DNA from 2 places in the Citrobacter sedlakii genome. Region 1 is predicted to be linked to the other one. Evidence: predicted binding sites of a transcription regulator. Region 1 holds the regulator's gene; the other holds the start of a gene.

Evidence for each region. The regulator LexA, encoded in region 1, represses DNA repair genes until DNA is damaged. The targets are predictions, from matches to a motif close to TNCTGTATGTACATACAGNA.
Region 2: mutH (DNA mismatch repair endonuclease MutH) is a predicted target of LexA. The motif match lies at 2,922-2,941, and genes of this name have one in related genera.

Annotation. Positions count from the first base shown of each region.
Region 1 is NZ_CP071070.1:4,389,305-4,395,546, forward strand. It holds gene JY391_RS20800 (conjugal transfer protein TraF) at 1-1,206, opposite strand, end outside; gene zur (zinc uptake transcriptional repressor Zur) at 1,489-2,004, shown strand; gene JY391_RS20810 (CsbD family protein) at 2,083-2,292, opposite strand; gene dinF (MATE family efflux transporter DinF) at 2,424-3,749, opposite strand; gene lexA (transcriptional repressor LexA) at 3,870-4,478, opposite strand; gene JY391_RS20825 (diacylglycerol kinase) at 4,601-4,969, opposite strand; gene plsB (glycerol-3-phosphate 1-O-acyltransferase PlsB) at 5,140-6,242, shown strand, end outside.
Region 2 is NZ_CP071070.1:904,177-910,418, reverse strand. It holds gene ptsP (phosphoenolpyruvate--protein phosphotransferase) at 1-1,943, opposite strand, end outside; gene rppH (RNA pyrophosphohydrolase) at 1,956-2,486, opposite strand; gene mutH (DNA mismatch repair endonuclease MutH) at 3,171-3,866, shown strand; gene JY391_RS04330 (TerC family protein) at 3,930-4,643, shown strand; gene ygdR (lipoprotein YgdR) at 4,780-4,998, shown strand; gene JY391_RS04320 (NADP(H)-dependent aldo-keto reductase) at 5,106-6,146, shown strand; gene lplT (lysophospholipid transporter LplT) at 6,223-6,242, opposite strand, start outside.

The sequences.
Region 1 (6,242 bases):
GCCGGTAAAGACATTGCTGTCGTTCGCCTTCACATCAGCACGGTAGCCTGCCCGAACGGCCAGCCAGTTCAGCGGACGAACCTCTGCGCCGACGCCTACATACTGGGAATCATCTTCGCTCTTAAAACCTTTCGTTTCGGTTAGATCGCCATCCGCTGTCAGCGTCACTACGTCGTTATGCCAGGCGACACCCGCGGTGACCAACGGGCGAATCTGATAGGTATCCTGATAATTACGCGTTTCACCGGTCAGGCCGTTGGTGATGTAAATTGATTTGGTGTCGATATCGCGCGAGATAAGGTTTTGCCCGCTGACGCCCAGCGTCCAGTTTTCGCCAAAGTCCGCCGCAATCCCGGCATCGACGTTAAAGCCGGTGTCATCGTTGCGGTATCGGCTGCTGTTCCAGTCGCTGCTGTCGTAGTTATAGATCGAGGTCGTGTAATTATAGAGCCAGGTTTTTTGCAATTTCGGCGTGACGCCAATAGAAAGCGGCACGTCGCCTAAGGCAAACTGACGCGCCACCGCGATACCGTAATCGGAGACGATCGCCGCCCGGCCGGATGCCGTGGAGTTAAGGTGTTTGGTGATTTCATCAGAGCCCTGCAGCGCCGCCCTGCCCGCTTCAACTAACGCATAGGCATCGCTACCCTCGATTCTGCGCAGATAATCAATATCGCCTTGATCGATTGACGCGCTTACACGGCCATGCGCATAGCCTTTCGCCACAAACGCAACGGATAACACCTCGTTGGGAATACTGACCGCCAGTCCGGCCCCGGCGTTAGCATGCGCCGTCTTCCCTTTCAGGTACTCCAGCTCATCGGCAAGATCGCGCGCCGCCCCCTGAAACTGGTTTAACACGCCGCGAGGGTTCAGCAGAACCTCGGCTGGCGTCAGGTTATCGACGACGTCATCGTAGTAGTCGATTTTGTCGCTGATTTCATCAATCTCATCCTGCAAGTTATCCTCGTCGGTAATTTGCGCCCCAACCGCAGGAAGGATGACGGTAATGCTGTCCTCAGGTTTAGCCTTCGCCAGCAAAGCCGGGTTGATGAGAACCCCACTGCCATAATGTGCCGAAGCCACGCCCGTCCCGCCCATTGCATCGTTACGCGCTTCCGCCCAGGTATTTGCCGCGTTCGCCTGATGTGATACCCAAAACGAAACCGCGATCGCCACCACCGAAAAATTAAAATTTTTATTCACAGTAAACCCATTTTTATTAGCAGGTGAAATAACGCCTCTGCCAGTATCAACGCAGCAGAGGAGAACTATTGCTGTGAAAAAATGAATAAAAATGGTGCTATTCGCTTCATGCAGAATGGGGCTGAAGCGTTCTCTTTTTGTGATATGCCTCAATATGTATAGAAGACTTTATTAAGCGCGGAAAGATTCGCAGACGATATATCGTCACTGGCAGGATCTCGGCGTTTCCTGCAGAACATGATAAAGTGAGGGTTTATCACCCCACGCTAACCGAGGTGCCCAATGGAAAAGACCACAACGCAAGAGCTGCTGGCGCAAGCTGAAAAATTGTGCGCGCAACGCAATGTGCGACTGACCCCGCAGCGCCTCGAAGTGTTACGCCTGATGAGCCTGCAGGACGGGGCGATTAGCGCTTACGATCTGCTCGATCTGCTGCGGGAGTCAGAGCCACAGGCCAAACCGCCGACGGTTTACCGGGCGCTGGATTTTCTGCTAGAGCAAGGGTTCGTGCATAAGGTGGAATCCACAAACAGCTACGTACTTTGTTATCTTTTCGATCAGCCGACGCATACCTCAGCCATGTTTATCTGCGATCGCTGCGGCGCGGTGAAGGAAGAATGCGCGGAAGGGGTGGAAGATATTATGCATACGCTGGCGGCAAAAATGGGTTTTGCCCTGCGTCATAACGTGATTGAAGCGCATGGGTTATGTTCAGCGTGCGTGGAGGTTGAAGCCTGTCGTCATCCTGGCGATTGCCAACATGACCATTCTATTCAGGTCAAGAAAAAACCCCGTTAATGGCGCGAGCGGCAAGGCGCGCCGCTCACTGTAAGCAAATAAAGGGCAGTACGTCCTTGTACTTTTGGGCAGGAGGGTTTACCAGCGGTAGTCGTTGCGGGTTTCCCAGTCACCCACCTCTTTTTCCGCCTGATCTTTCTGGTAGCCATAACGTTCCTGGATTTTACCTACCAGCTGATCGCGCTTACCTTCGATAACCGTCATGTCATCGTCGGTTAATTTGCCCCATTGCTCTTTCACCTTACCTTTGAATTGTTTCCAGTTACCACCGGCTTCGTCTTTATTCATCATAAAGTCCTCTTCGTTAGGCTGTGAATAGCGAGTCTACGTCATCCAACGTTGCTACGTTTCTTGCTGGACGTGATATTTAGTGTAGTCAGGGATTCTGGGTTCGGTTGAGTATTCAGAATATTTAACCGTCACGTTGCCGAAAACCAGGTACCGTTACGCCAGTGCCGCCGCCAAATCCATGCTAACGAAAGTCCGCGCAGCGCCAGGAAAACCGCCAGCGCCAGCCACAAACCGTGATTCCCCAATGCCGGTAGCGCCAGCAGCGTTAACGCAAAACCCGTCGCCGCCACCGCCATACTGTTACGCATTTCCGCAGCGCGGGTCGCGCCAATAAACATGCCATCCAGCAAGTAGCACCAGACGCCGACCAACGGCAGGATCACCTGCCAGAACAGATAACGATCGGCTAACTGTTGCAACTGCGGCAGTGAGGTCAGCAGCGCGATTATCTGCTCCCCCACCAACAGGTAGGTCAAAGAAAACAGCAGTGCTACGATGCCTGACTGACGACACGCCGCCCGCCAGACCTCCAGCAATTGACTACCGTCCCGCGCGCCATACGCCTGGCCGGAATGCGCCTCAACAGCGTAGGCAAAGCCGTCCAACGCATAGGCGGTAAAGGTAAGCAGCGTCATGAGCACTGCGTTCACGGCAATGATGTCGCCGCCAAGCCTTGCGCCAAGAACAGTAATGGCGCCAAAGCAGAGCTGGAGCAGCAGCGAACGCAGCATAATGTCGCGATTAAGCGCCAGCAGGCGACGAATATTCCCGCGCCAGGCCTGCTTTAACATCTCCATCGAGACGCCGCGCAGATGCAGCACCTTGCGCACCATCAGCATTCCCAGCAATAGCGTGGCGTATTCAGCTATCACCGTAGCCAGCGCAGCGCCCTGCACGTTCATATGCAGGCCCATCACCAGCCACAGGTCGAGGATAATGTTGAGGATGTTACCGACAATCAGCAGAATCACCGGCGCCCGCGCATACTGCACACCGAGCAGCCAGCCCAGCAGGACCAGATTGGCCAGCGAGGCGGGCGCGCTAAGCCAGCGGATTTCCAGGAAGCGTCTTGCCTGCGCCAGCACCGCTTCGCTACCGCCGACGATATGCAGCGCCAGATCGATCAGCGGCGTTCGGCAGAGCGCAATGAGCAGGCCAGCGCCCAGCGCCAGCAGCAATGGCTGTACTAACGCGCGCGCCAGCGCCTGTGGGTTCTTCGCTCCAAACGCCTGCGCCGTAAGCCCGGTAGTGCTCATTCGTAAAAAGAGCAGCAGCATGAACAGAAAACTGGTAGCCGTCGCCCCAACCGCCACCCCGCCGAGGTAAACAGGACTATCAAGGTGGCCTATCACCGCGGTATCTACCAGCCCAAGCAGCGGCACAGTGATGTTGGAGAAAATCATGGGTAAGGCAAGACGCCAGAGCGCTTTATCAGCAGATGCAAAGAACGGCATGAGAAGAAGCCTGAGGAGCAGTTATCGTAGATTTAAAATTATACAGGCCTGATAAGCACAGCGCTGCCAGGCCTGGCGCCGGATAACGGCGCGTACGCTCTTATATCCGGCTAAATGAAATTACAGCCATTCACCGTTGCGGATGACGCCGACGGCCAGCCCTTCAATCGTGAAGCTTTGTTCACGCAGATCCACGACGATCGGTGTAAATTCGCTGTTTTCTGGCAGAAGCTCGACTTTGTTGCCCTGTTTTTTCAGGCGTTTTACCGTTACTTCGTCATCAATGCGCGCCACGACCACCTGACCGTTACGTACATCCTGCGTTTTGTGTACCGCCAGCAGATCGCCGTCCATAATGCCGATGTCTTTCATCGACATACCGCTGACGCGCAGCAGGAAGTCGGCATTCGGTTTAAACAGTGACGGATCGACCTGGTAATGGCCTTCAATGTGCTGCTGCGCCAGCAGCGGCTCGCCTGCCGCAACGCGACCGACCAGCGGTAAGCCATCTTCTTCTTCCTGCAGCAGTCGAATGCCGCGGGACGCGCCGGAAACGATTTCAATCACCCCTTTGCGCGCCAGCGCTTTCAGGTGTTCTTCAGCGGCGTTTGGGGAACGGAACCCCAAACGCTGCGCGATTTCCGCACGCGTCGGCGGCATACCTGTCTGGCTGATGTGATCCCGAATAAGATCAAACACCTCTTGCTGCCTGGCCGTTAACGCTTTCATTCCGCCCCCTGGGTGTATATACAGTTATGCTGTGAGTATATACAGCTAAAGGTGATTTTGGAACCACAAACTGCACAATGATCCGCAGTTTTATGCGGTTATGGAACGGAGCGCGTATGTTGTTAGTGAAAATGGGCCCACAGCAGAATGCCCCAGGTGATCAGCGCGACAATAATGGAAAGCAGCACTGCCGCCGATCCCATGTCCTTCGCCCGTCCTGACAGCTCGTGATATTCGGATCCAATACGGTCGACGACGGCTTCAATTGCACTGTTTAAAATTTCAACAACCATGACCAGCAGCACCGAGCCAATCAGCAGAACGCGGGTAATAGCATCGACATCCAGCCAACAGGCGATGGCCACGCCTGCCAGCACCGCAATGCTTTCCTGACGGAACGCCGCCTCGTTGACCCATGCTGCGCGAAACCCCTTCCAGGAGTAACCGGCTGCTTTAATAATTCGGGTGAATCCAGTGGTATTGTTAGCCATTAAAAGAACCTTTTTGCATTATTGGCGTCAATGACAATGCTTTGTTAGCGCGTATAATCTGAGTGCGGGCAACGCGGCGCGAAGTATGACCGTATACAACAGAAATTCACATGACTTTCTGATATCCTTGCAGCGCATTTGCATTATTAACCAGAGGCTTTACATCGTTTATGTCCGGCTGGCCACGAATTTACTATAAATTACTGAATTTACCATTAAGCGTACTGGTAAAAAGCAAGTCTATTCCGGCGGATCCTGCCCCGGAACTGGGACTCGATACCTCTCGCCCAATTATGTACGTTTTGCCGTATAACTCCAAAGCGGACTTACTCACACTGCGCGCGCAGTGTCTGGCGCACGATCTTCCCGACCCGTTAGAGCCGCTGGAGATCGACGGCACGCTGCTGCCGCGCTATGTCTTTATTCATGGCGGACCGCGTGTCTTTACGTATTACACGCCGAAAGAAGAATCTATCAAGCTGTTCCATAACTATCTCGATCTGCATCGCAGTAATCCAGACCTGGATGTGCAAATGGTGCCGGTCTCGGTGATGTTTGGCCGCTCGCCTGGACGTGAAAAAGGCGAAGTGAATCCGCCGCTACGTATGCTTAACGGCATTCAGAAATTCTTTGCCGTCTCCTGGCTGGGGCGCGACAGCTTTGTGCGTTTCTCGCCGTCCGTGTCGCTGCGCCGCATGGCCGACGAACACGGCACCGACAAAACCATCGCGCAGAAACTGGCGCGCGTGGCGCGTATGCACTTCGCCCGTCAGCGTCTGGCGGCGGTCGGTCCGCGTCTGCCGGCGCGACAGGATCTGTTTAACAAACTGTTGGCCTCGAAAGCCATTGCCCGCGCGGTAGAAGACGAGGCGCGTAGCAAGAAGATCTCCCACGAAAAAGCGCAGCAAAACGCCATTGCGCTGATGGAAGAGATCGCTGCGAACTTTTCTTACGAGATGATTCGCCTGACCGACCGCATTCTGGGCTTTACCTGGAACCGTCTGTATCAGGGGATCAACGTCCATAACGCCGAGCGCGTGCGCCAGTTGGCCCACGACGGGCACGAAATCGTCTATGTGCCGTGCCACCGCAGCCATATGGACTATCTGCTGCTCTCGTATGTTCTTTACCATCAGGGGCTGGTGCCGCCGCATATCGCTGCCGGTATCAACCTGAACTTCTGGCCTGCGGGACCGATTTTCCGTCGCCTGGGCGCGTTCTTTATCCGCCGCACTTTTAAAGGCAATAAGCTCTATTCGACGGTGTTCCGCGA
Region 2 (6,242 bases), 1.3 Mb from region 1:
AACATGCCTGGATGCAGGCTGTCATAAATACTGGCGACGCGCGTGTTATTGCGATCTACCGCCAGAATGTACTGGGTCAGATCGTTCGTGCCAACCGAGATAAAGTCGATGCGACTGGCAAGATGCGGCAGCATAAACACCATTGACGGCACTTCAAGCATGATGCCGATCCGCGGTTTAGGGATCGCGTAACCGATCATCTCTTCCACTTCGCGCCCGGCGCGATCGATCAACCGCCGCGCTTCATCCACTTCATCAATGCTGGTGACCATCGGCAGCAAAATGCTCAGGTTGCCCGTTGCCGCGTTGGCGCGGAGCATCGCACGCACCTGGATCAGGAAGATCTCCGGCTGATCGAGCGTAATGCGGATCCCCCGCCAGCCAAGACACGGGTTCTCTTCGCTGATCGGCATATACGGCAGCTGTTTGTCCGCCCCGACGTCCAGCGTACGCAGCGTGACCGGCTTGTCGTTAAACATTTGCAGCATGCCCTGATACTGCGCGACCTGCTCCTCTTCAGACGGAAAGCCGCTTTGCAGCATGAAGGGTATTTCGGTGCGGTACAGGCCAATACCGTCAATGCGGCTACCGAGTTTTTCTTCATGCTCCGGACTCAGACCGGCGTTCAGCATCACCTTAACCCGTTCGCCGCTTTTCAACTGCGCAGGCTGGTTGACATCATCTTCCGCCAGACGGCTGAGCGCGATCTCCTCGCTGACAAGTCGCTGATATTCCTGGATCAATACCGGTTCAGGATCGACCAGTAGTTCGCCACGATAGCCGTCCACCACCAGCGTGCGCCGATGCAGTACCGAAGGCTGAATATCGGCCCCCATGACGGTCGGGATCCCCAGCGCGCGAACCATAATCGCCGCATGTGAGTTGGCGGCGCCGTCACGAACCACAACGCCTGCCAGTCTGTCCTGCGGCAGCTCCGCAAGCGTCGCGGCGGAAAGCTCATCGGCAACCAGAATAAAGCGCTCCGGCCAGGCGTTTGGCCCCTGGATGGCGTCATCGAGATGGAACAACAATCGCTGGCCGAGCGCGCGCAGATCGCCCGCACGCTCTTTTAAATAATTGTCACTCAGCGCCGCAAACTGTTCGGCAAACTTCTCGATAATCGTTTTGACCGCCCATTCCGCCACCGCGCCTTTATCGACTTCGGCGAACAGCTCCCGCCGCAGCCGGGCATCAGAGAGCAGGTGCGAATAGAGATCAAATATCGCCGCCGTCTCTTTTTGCGCGCCAGCCGCATAGCGTTTACTGTAACGGCGAAATTCGTTCGCCGCTTCTTCGAGCGCGCCGGTCAGACGCTCGCGCTCTAGCGCCGGATCCAGAGTGGAAGCCTGATACACCTGCTCCATCAGCGGCAGCGTTGCGTCCTGCCAGCCTTCGGCAATGGCAATACCTGGCGAGGCGGGCAGCGCGCGGATGCGCGTCTGACGGTACTGACCGAACAGCGCGGTGAGCTGAGACTGTGAAAGAATGGCCGCCATCTGGGTGGCGAGCGTGACGAGGAATGATTCTTCGCTTTCGTCGTACTGGCGCAGCTCGCGTTGCTGAACCACCAGCACGCCCAGCAGTTGTCGCCGCTGGATGATCGGCACGCCAAGAAACGCGCGAAAGCGCTCTTCTTTAACTGAGGGAATGTACTTGAAACTGGGGTGTTTTTGCGCATCGGCAAGGTTGATCGGCTCCGCCAGCCTGCCTACCAGGCCGACGATCCCTTCATCGAAGGCGAGCGCAACCGTGCGACCTCGCGGTTTTTTTAGCCCCCGGGTCGCCATAAGGTAATAACAACGTCGATCGTGATCGGCCAGGTAGACCGAACAGACCTCAGTATCCATCGCCAGACAGATGTCGGTGACCAGGATGTTCAACGCTTCATTCAGACGTGGAGCACTGGCCACCTTTTCGACTATTTCGCGCAGGCGGGTGAGCATAATTTGCGTGGCTTAACCTCTTTTACGTCGATAAGCAGGTGCGCTTTGCGGCTTCGGCGTCGCTTCCTGAAGCGCCATCACGACACTTGCGAACTCTTTCATCACCCTGCGGTAAACATCACGTTTGAATGAAACCACTTGCCGAACCGGGTACCAGTAGCTTACCCAACGCCAGCCATCGAACTCAGGTGTACTGCTGGTTTGCATGTTGATTTCCGCGTCCGCGCTCATCAACTGCAAAAGAAACCACTTTTGCTTCTGGCCGATACAAACCGGCTTTGTGTCCCAACGCACCAAACGTTTCGGTAACTTGTAACGCAACCAGTTGCGAGTAGAAGCCAGGATCCGCACATCTTTACGGCTTAACCCAACTTCTTCAAACAGTTCCCGGTACATCGCCTGTTCTGCTGATTCTCCAGGGTTGATTCCGCCTTGCGGGAATTGCCAGGAGTGCTGACCAAATCGCCGGGCCCACATGACTTGCCCCTGACGATTACAAATTACGATACCTACATTTGGGCGGTAGCCATCGTCATCAATCACCGGACTACCTCAACGTAAACCTTATATATGAATGATTGTTTCACACTCCTGACAGGCGGTAAACCATTGTGTTAGCGACCTGCGTATCTAATAACAATTGAATAACTCACAGTTAAGAACGAAGTTATAAACAGAAACTGGCATTTTTGACCGATCTTATTCACCTTTTCTGTGGATAGAGTTGTGAAAAAGTATGGAATTACTCCGGGAAAACCCAGAACAGTCTGAATAAACGCCCTGACGGGGTAAAAAAATAAATGCGGTTATTCATGCGGTTACTTCACTTATTTACCGGTTCCCCGATAAAAAAGTGATGTCCATCACACCAACGATCCTCGGGCTGATGAAAGATCGAACAGCGTCGGTTTTATCCACAGATTGTGCCAATAAGTTAAACACAATTTGTGTGAAAATTCGATTTTCCCCGCACGTCAAGGCTGTAAATGGAAACAGTAGTCGCGGTTTTTCACAGTTATCCCATCTTTCTGTGGATAACATGGTGTAAGATCCTGTTTATTTTCAGTGACCAGAATTGGAAAACCGGTTTTCATGTTGCGCAACTCACCGCTCTGTCATCTAAAAAGCACGTTAAATCATAGGATTGAACAGAAGGGGCGGAAAACGATAAACTTCTTTTCTGCGGTATAAATCCGTTGTCTATTTTTTCACCTAAGGTATCTCGCTATGTCCGCTCTCCAGCCGTTACGTTTTCCACCGGAATCAGAAGCGCTGCTACTCCAGCAGGCGCAGCAGATTTCAGGCTATACGCTGGGTGAACTGGCCGCGCTTGCCGGGATGACAACGCCAAAAGATCTCAAACGCGATAAAGGCTGGATTGGCGTTTTACTGGAGCTGTGGCTGGGAGCCAGCGCGGGCAGTAAACCTGAGCAGGATTTCGCGGCTTTAGGTGTGGAACTGAAAACGATTCCTGTAGACAGTCAGGGACGCCCCCTTGAGACCACCTTCGTCTGTGTCGCCCCGCTCACCGGCAATAGCGGCGTTACGTGGGAAACCAGCCATGTGCGGCATAAACTGAAGCGGGTGTTGTGGATCCCGGTAGAGGGCGACCGCGCCATCCCGCTCTCCTTGCGGCGTGTCGGCTCCCCTGTGCTGTGGAGTCCGGACCCGGACGAGGAGCGCCAGTTGCGTCTCGACTGGGAAGAGCTGATGGATATGATTGTATTAGGCCAGGTGGAACGAATTACCGCCCGGCATGGCGAATTTTTACAATTGCGCCCCAAGGCCGCCAACGCCAAAGCGCTGACCGAAGCCATTGGCGCGCAGGGCCAGCCAATCCTGACGTTGCCACGCGGTTTCTATCTGAAAAAGAACTTCACTCGCGCCCTGCTGGAACGCCATTTTTTGTTACAGCTGCGTTAGACTTTCGCCTGTCGTGGTAGAGGCATATAATTACCGCTTCTTTTTTTGGCAGGACTTTGCTCAATGTTATTTGCATGGATAACCGATCCCAACGCCTGGCTCGCGCTCGGTACGCTGACGCTGCTGGAGATCGTGCTCGGGATCGATAATATTATTTTTCTCTCTCTGGTCGTTGCAAAACTTCCTACCGCGCAGCGTGCGCATGCCCGACGCCTCGGTCTCGCCGCGGCGATGATCATGCGTCTGGCGCTGCTGGCTTCCATTGCCTGGGTGACACGCCTGACGAATCCGCTGTTTGAGGTTTTTGGCGAGGAAATCTCCGCACGCGATCTCATTCTGCTGCTCGGCGGTCTGTTCCTGATCTGGAAAGCGAGCAAGGAGATCCACGAATCCATTGAAGGTGAAGAAGAAGGGCTGAAAACCCGCGTCTCCTCTTTTCTGGGGGCGATCGTGCAGATTATGCTGCTGGATATCATCTTCAGTCTGGATTCGGTGATCACGGCGGTAGGGTTGTCCGATCATCTGTTCATCATGATGGCGGCGGTGGTGATAGCCGTAGGCGTGATGATGTTTGCCGCGCGTCCCATCGGCGAGTTTGTCGACAGACACCCATCCGTGAAGATGCTCGCGCTGTCGTTCCTTATCCTGGTTGGCTTTACCCTTATTCTGGAAAGTTTCGACGTTCACGTACCGAAGGGCTACATCTATTTCGCCATGTTCTTCTCTATCGCGGTAGAGAGCCTGAACCTGCTGCGAAACAAAAAGAACCCGCTGTGATCCTCCCTTTCGCTCCCTACGGGGAGCGAATGCCTTCTCCGTCCTTTCACAGATTAAGATTTTACTGCTTTCCCTGAGCATAACTTCACGTTATTACTAGACTATTATCAGACGAATGCCACGTGAGGATAAATGGATGAAAAAATGGGCAGTAGTAATTTCCGCCGTAGGACTGGCTTTTGCCGTTTCCGGCTGCAGTAGCGACTATGTCATGGCGACCAAAGATGGACGTATGATCCTGACCGACGGAAAACCGGAAATAGACGATGATACCGGTCTGGTGAGCTACCACGATCAGCAGGGTAACGCCATGCAAATTAACCGCGACGACGTTTCTCAAATCATTGAGCGTTGATGGTTGAGGTCAGCATTCACGCTGGCCTTAACAATTTTTCTTCCCTTTTTCCCTTCCCTCAGCCATTTTTATCATCCTTATGTCGTGATTATAAAAAGGAAACGGCTATGCACTATCACCGTATACCCCACAGCTCACTTGAAGTCAGTACACTGGGGCTGGGCACAATGACGTTTGGTGAACAAAATAGCGAAGCCGATGCACATGCACAGCTCAACTATGCCGTCGCGAATGGCATTAACCTGATCGACGTTGCCGAGATGTACCCGGTCCCGCCGCGACCGGAAACCCAGGGACTCACCGAAACCTACGTTGGCAACTGGCTGGCGAAACAGGGCTGCCGCGAAAAGCTGATTATCGCCTCGAAAGTCAGCGGTCCGGCGCGCAATAACGACAGCGGCATTCGGCCAAACCAGGCGCTGGACCGCAAGAACATTCGTGAAGCGCTGCACGACAGCCTGAAGCGGCTGCAGACCGATTATCTGGATCTGTACCAGGTACACTGGCCCCAGCGTCAGACCAACTGCTTCGGCAAGCTCGGCTACAGTTGGACGGACACGGCGCCGGTGGTCTCGCTGCTGGATACGCTGGATGCGCTGGCCGAATTTCAGCGCGCCGGAAAGATTCGCTATATCGGCGTTTCCAACGAAACCGCTTTCGGCGTGATGCGCTATCTTCATCTGGCGGATAAACACGACCTGCCGCGCATCGTCACCATTCAGAACCCGTACAGTCTGGTTAACCGCAGCTTTGAAGTCGGCCTGGCGGAGGTGAGCCAGTACGAAGGCGTCGAGCTGTTGGCCTATTCCTGCCTCGCCTTTGGCACCCTGACAGGTAAGTATCTGAACGGCGCAAAACCCGCTGGCGCGCGCAATACCTTATTCAGCCGCTTTACCCGCTACAGCGGCGCGCAGACCGAAAAAGCCGTGGCGGCCTATGTGGATATCGCGAAACGCCATGGTCTGGATCCGGCGCAAATGGCGTTGGCATTCGTTCGCCGTCAACCGTTTGTCGCCAGCACCCTGCTGGGCGCCACCACGATGGAACAGCTACACGCCAATGTTGAAAGCCTGCATCTGGAATTAAGCGAAGAGGTGCTGACGGAGATCGAAGCGGTGCATCAGATTTATACCTATCCGGCACCGTGACGATTAGCGCCCGGCGGCGTGACGCTTATCCTGCCTACAGGGACGAAGTAGGCAGGATTAAACACAGCCGTTATCTTTAGCGCGATGACGCCTGGC